DNA from 2 places in the Bacillus sp. D48C genome. Region 1 is predicted to be linked to the other one. Evidence: predicted binding sites of a transcription regulator. Region 1 holds the regulator's gene; the other holds the start of a gene.

Evidence for each region. The regulator NrdR, encoded in region 1, represses ribonucleotide reductase genes. The targets are predictions, from matches to a motif close to AACACNATATATNGTGTT.
Region 2: ACLBXA_RS16595 (anaerobic ribonucleoside triphosphate reductase) is a predicted target of NrdR. The motif match lies at 1,149-1,166, and genes of this name have one in related genera.

What each region holds. Positions count from the first base shown of each region.
Region 1 covers NZ_JBKFAQ010000001.1:290,738-293,931, forward strand. Annotated here, with positions in the region: gene ACLBXA_RS01615 (glyceraldehyde-3-phosphate dehydrogenase) at 1-138, shown strand, start outside; gene speD (adenosylmethionine decarboxylase) at 526-909, shown strand; gene nrdR (transcriptional regulator NrdR) at 1,193-1,654, shown strand; gene ACLBXA_RS01630 (replication initiation and membrane attachment family protein) at 1,807-3,194, shown strand, end outside.
Region 2 covers NZ_JBKFAQ010000006.1:93,642-96,835, forward strand. Annotated here, with positions in the region: gene ACLBXA_RS16585 (HesB/YadR/YfhF family protein) at 1-278, opposite strand, end outside; gene plsY (glycerol-3-phosphate 1-O-acyltransferase PlsY) at 387-983, opposite strand; gene ACLBXA_RS16595 (anaerobic ribonucleoside triphosphate reductase) at 1,209-3,065, shown strand; gene nrdG (anaerobic ribonucleoside-triphosphate reductase activating protein) at 3,062-3,194, shown strand, end outside.

The DNA of each region.
Region 1 (3,194 bases):
ACAATGGTAATGGGTGATCGTAAAGTGAAAGTACTTGCTTGGTATGATAACGAGTGGGGCTACTCTCGTCGTGTTGTAGATCTTGTAACGTTAGTTGTTGAAGAGTTAGCGAAACAAGAAAATGTGCAACACATTTAAGTGAATAAGGGGGAGGGCAAGGCAATATTTGCCCTCTTTTTTTATTTTTTTCTGAAAAGGAAAAAAATTATATGAGTATATTTTAAAAAGTGGACATACCACGAAACGTTGTGATTACTGCATTTGTGAATCGTTTATTTTTTTTAGGGAAAAGTAAAGAGGAAAATATGACAGAAAATCGAAAAAACTGTTGTTGCAAAATGAAAATAAACAAAGTATACTAACACTCGTAAACTTAAGAGCTGAGGTACGTAGTCACTACTTAAAGGGTTAGGACCTCTCTGGACTAACTTTCCCCCGTGGTAGTGGAGCAAGCCAAATTGCAAATTAGTTTTCAATTCGAACAGTTAGAATAAATTTACAAGGGGGAACTGTAGAATGGATACTATGGATACGATGGGTCGTCACGTGATCGCTGAACTTTGGGATTGCGATTTCGACAAGCTTAATGACATGCCGTATATTGAACAATTATTTGTGGATGCAGCACTAAGAGCTGGTGCTGAAGTGCGTGAGGTTGCTTTCCATAAATTTGCACCACAAGGTGTAAGTGGAGTAGTAATTATCTCGGAATCACATTTAACAATTCATAGCTTTCCGGAGCACGGTTACGCGAGTATTGATGTTTATACTTGTGGGGATCGTATTGATCCAAATGTTGCTGCAGAATATATTGCAGAAGGTTTAAACGCGAAAACGCGTGAGAGCATCGAGCTTCCTCGAGGCACTGGTAGCTTCGAAATTAAGCAGAGAGAAACAAAAGCTCTTTAAAAAAGAACATAATTGATTTAAAATGTAAAGAGGTGTATAATGCACCTCTTTTTTAGTTTATAAAAAAGAGGTAATATAACGTACTGGTTAGTTGAATAAATTGTACTCTTGCAAATGAGGTAGTGCCCTATATACCATCTTATTTTTAAGGATGAGATGATAAAGTGATGCGCTGAAACTTAAAGTGGTAAGAGAGTTAGAATGAGTTATATAATATTGTATATATATTTTAGGTGAAGTGAGTAGAGAAAAATAAAGAGTATAGTGTAAAGGAGTGAATGAATTGCGTTGTCCATCCTGTTCTCATAATGGTACAAGAGTGTTAGATTCGCGTCCGGTAGACGAGGGGCGCTCTATTCGAAGAAGGAGAGAGTGTGAAAGTTGCTTAAGTCGCTTTACGACCTTTGAAAGGGTAGAAGAGTCACCTCTTATCGTTGTAAAAAAAGAAGGCACACGAGAAGAGTTTAATAAAGAAAAGATTTTACGTGGTTTAATTAAAGCGTGTGAAAAAAGACCAGTATCTTTAAGACAATTAGAAGAAGTAACACAAAGCGTGGAACGTGAACTGCGTAATTTAGGTATATCAGAAGTGAAAAGTGATATGATTGGTGAAATTGTTATGGAAGAACTTCGCGATATTGATGATGTTGCTTACGTACGCTTTGCTTCTGTATATCGTCAATTTAAAGATTTAAATGTATTTATTGAAGAATTAAAAGATATACTGCAAAAAGAAAGAGAGTAGAAGTTGTATTTTATTCTCTTTACATACCGTAAGTAATAGGATAAGAGAGCTAGAAGCGTAAGCTAATAGCTCTTTTTCACTAAGAATTTATATAATGAAGATAGAACGAATGAAGTAGAGGATAGATTGGATGAGAGAAAGGAAAAGCAATAATGGAAAAACAGTCATGGATGGAGCTATTGCCGATTGATCGTTATAAAGTAAGTGCGAAAGGGCTACTGCATAATTACGACCGAAAAGTATTAACGATGTTGTATCAGCCGTTAATAGGTAGTAGAGCTTTTAGCTTATACATGACACTATGGGGGGAGCTAGAGCAAGATCGTGTATTTGGAAAAGAGAATACACATCATTCCCTTATGGTGACTATGCAAATGCAACTTCCTGAAATATATGAGGAACGAGTAAAGTTAGAGGCAATTGGGCTTTTGAAGGTATATATTAAGAAAGAAAAAGATATTCGAATGTTCATATATGAGTTGCAACCACCTTTATCTCCAAAGCAGTTTTTTGATGATATTGTTTTAAGTATCTTTTTATACAATCGATTGAGTCGGACAAAATATAATCAAGTAAAGCAATATTTCTTAGAAGAAGAATTTGATTTTGCTTCTTATGAAAATGTTACGCGCTCTTTCAATGATGTGTTTGGTTCGTTTAATCCAGGACAGCTTGAGCATGCGCAAGAAGATCTTCGTATCCCAAAAACGACAACTATGCCAAGTAACGAGAAGGGAGACGCTCCGAAAGTTTGGAATGATTTCTTTGATTTCTCTTTATTTGTAGATGGATTGTCCGCTCTTGTTCCTAAAAAGTCGATTACAGGTCAAGTAAGAGACTGCGTTATAACACTTGCTTACGTGTATGGTGTAGATGTGTTATCGATGCAAAATATCGTTCTTGGTGCGGTGACAGAGATGCAAACAATTGATATGGAAAGGCTTAGAAAAGGAGCTCGCGATTGGTATCAATTTGAAAATGGTCAAGCATTACCGGTATTAAGTGAAAGAGTACAGCCTCATGCTGCACGTACGATGAAAGAGAAAGAGCCTTCATCGCAAGAGGAGATGCTAATAAAGCAGCTAGAGGAAATCTCGCCAAAACAATTATTGAAAGAGATTTCTGGTGGTGCAGAGGCAACGAAAGCGGACTTGCAAATCGTTGAAGATGTCATGATTAATCAAAAATTGACACCAGGAGTTGTGAATGTACTTATTTATTACGTTATGCTACGCTCAGATATGAAACTTGCGAAAACGTATGTCGAGAAGATTGCTGGGCATTGGGCACGTAAAAAGGTTGGTACAGTAGCGGACGCGATGGCGTTAGCGAAAGAAGAGAACCGTCAATATCAAGAGTGGGCTGAGACGAAGAAAAAAGGCCGTACGGCGAAGAAAACGGTACGGAAAGAAATGGTACCAGATTGGCTTAAGGAAGAAGAGCCGAAGGAACAAGAGAAAGAAACGGCGAAGAAAGATGTAAGTGTAGAAAAAGATGCAAGTACGTTAGAAGATGAACGAAAACGATTAGAAGAAGTGTT
Region 2 (3,194 bases), on a different contig from region 1:
TTAAATTGTGGGAAGTCGTCACCTTCATGAAGTGTAACAGATAAATTATGTCCATCGAAGAACCATTCATCATCGCCTTCAATAAAGAAGTTAATACCTTCTTCTTGAATTTGAACAGCAGGGTGTGCAGGATCATCTTTACGAATACCTAAAGAAAGTCCTTTTTGCACAGTACTGCAACCACCGTATTGTACGAAAAAGCGTAGTGTTTCATTTGATTGTAAGTTTAATTCATTTTTATACCATTGTGCTGCTTCTTTTGTTACGGAAAGATTCATGTATAGTTCCTCCAAGTTATGTTGCTTTTTCTTTAGTATAAAAAATAACGCAAAAAGACGCTATTAATATGCTTCACGTTTTCTTTTTGCGTTATGTGGGTTACGATCTTATTTTTGCTTTTTTGAAAAGTTTGCTTTTGGTTCAGTTTTATTTATAATTCGTCCGATATTTGCACGGTGTTTATAAATAACCATACCTGCTAATAAACACATCGCAATAATGAAGATTTTATCCCCGCTAACAATGGATGCAATAACAGCAACAACTGCTGTTACCATAGAAGAAAGTGATACGTATCTTGTTGTAAATAAAAGGGTGAAAAATACAACAGCCAATATTGCAAAAACAACTGGTGAATAGCATAATAGCACCCCAGCAGAAGTTGCAACTGCTTTACCACCACGGAATTTCGCGAAGATCGGGTAGACATGTCCAAGAACAGCCGCTAACCCGAACCATAGTGGGTGAATATCTAATCCGAAAATCATTGGTAGACTTGTTGCTAATGTCCCTTTTAAAATGTCAGCAATTGTAACGGTAAAACCTGCTTTTTTCCCTAATGTACGGAATGTGTTTGTTCCGCCTAGATTACCGCTCCCGTGCTCACGAATATCGATTCCGTAGCCAATTTTTCCAACAACTAGTGCAAATGGAATCGAGCCAAGCAAGTAGGCAACGATAAATAAAAGATATGTAGTAACCATAAGTTCAGTCTCCTTTATTCAAATGTGTTGATAAAGGGTAAAAAGAGTTTTTCCCGTATATTGTACCATACATTTGTAAAGAGCACATTTCTTTTTTGTAAATGAAAAATTCATTATTTCGTGAAAAAAATTTCACAGTAATGTTACATTTCTCACAGAAACAGCAAGACTATATGTAGTAACATTTTAATCAAAAGACAACAACATATTGGTGGAGGGTTATAAATGTTACAAAATAATACACGTGGAGAAGAATTAATGAAAGTGTTCGAGACGATAGTCCACGGCAATGAACAAGATTTAATGCAAGAAAATGCAAATGTAGACGGCCGCTCTCCAATGGGTGTAATGGGAACGTTCGCATCTGAGAGTGCAAAATATTATGCTGTTGAGAATTTATTGTCAGATCAAGTGAAAAAAGCGATAAATGAAAATATATTATATCCACATGATTTAGATTTTTATGCGACAGGAACGACGACTTGTTCGCAAATTCCGTTAGCGCAAATGCTTGCTAACGGTTTTCATACTGGACATGGACATATGAGACAACCACAAGACATTAAAAGTGCATTGGCTCTTTCGTCTATTATTTTTCAAGCGAATCAAAATATGCAGCATGGCGGTCAATCGTTTGCACTCTTTGATATTGATTTAGCACCTTATGTACGAAAAACAATTGAGAGACATAAAAAACGATTACAATCATATCCGCTTACGAAAGAACAAATAGAAGAATTTGCATGGAAAGAAACGGAAAATGATACGTATCAAGCGTGTGAGGCTTTCGTTCATAATTCGAATAGTATGCATAGTAGGGGCGGAGGACAAGTACCGTTTATTTCTATTAATTACGGAACAGATACATCAAAAGAAGGAAGAATGTTAATTAAACAACTATTAAAAGCAACACAAGCTGGACTTGGTAAAGGAGAGACACCAATTTTTCCGATTCAAATTTTCAAGATGAAAAAAGGTGTGAATTTTGAAGAAAGTGATCCGAATTACGATTTATTTGAATTAGCATTAGAGACAACTGCAGAGCGATTATTCCCTAACTTTTCATTTTTAGATGCTCCGTTTAATACAGTGCATTATGATGGAAGACCAGAAAGTGAAGTATGTTACATGGGATGTCGTACCCGTGTTATGTCTAATATACATGGAGAAGAAACAGCGATTGGTAGAGGGAATTTATCATTTACGTCTATCAATTTAGTGAAATTAGCGTTAATTAGTGGTTCAAAAGAAGCATTTTTTGAAGCGCTAAACTACTATTTAGATTTAGGAATTAAGCAGTTATTAGAAAGATTTGCGTATCAATGTAAGAAGCGAGCAAGAGATTTTCAGTTTTTATATTCACAAGGTGTATGGCGTGGTGGAGAAGCATTGCAGCCTGAAGACTCCGTAGCTTCGATTTTAAAACAAGGGACGTTAAGTGTTGGTTTTATCGGTCTTGCGGAATGTTTAGTAGCTTTAACAGGAAAGCATCATGGGGAAGATGAAGAATCATGGAAACTTGGGTACGAAATTATTTCCTTTATGAGAGATAGAATGGATAAAGCGACAGAAGAACATCAACTAAATTTCTCGATAATTGCAACTCCAGCAGAAGGATTATCAGGAAAGTTTGTGAAAAAAGATAGAGAAGAATTTGGCGTGATTAGCGGTATAACGAACCATAATTACTATACGAATTCATTCCATATTCCAGTTTATTATAACATTCAAGCGATAAATAAAATCCGTTTAGAAGGCCCGTTCCATGCTCTCTGTAATGGAGGACACATTACGTATATTGAACTGGACGGAGCAGCGATGCATAACAAAAAGGCATTAAAACAAATTATACAAGCCATGGCAGAACATGGCGTTGGATACGGTTCAATTAATCATCCTGTTGACCGTTGTAAGTGCTGTAGTTATCACGGGGTTATTGGAAATGAATGTCCAAGTTGCGGGAATGAAGATGAGGCTAATATAGAAAGAATTCGCCGTATAACAGGCTATCTTGTAGGAGATATGTCGAAGTGGAATAGTGCGAAACGTAGTGAAGAGATAGATCGGGTGAAACATAAATGAAAGTGATGAATATTATTCATGATAGTGTAGTAGATGGAGAAGGATTGCGGACAGTCGTGTTTTTTGCGGGCTGTCCGCATCGTTGTGTCGGTTGCCATAATCCGAAATCGTGGAATATTTGCAACGGAA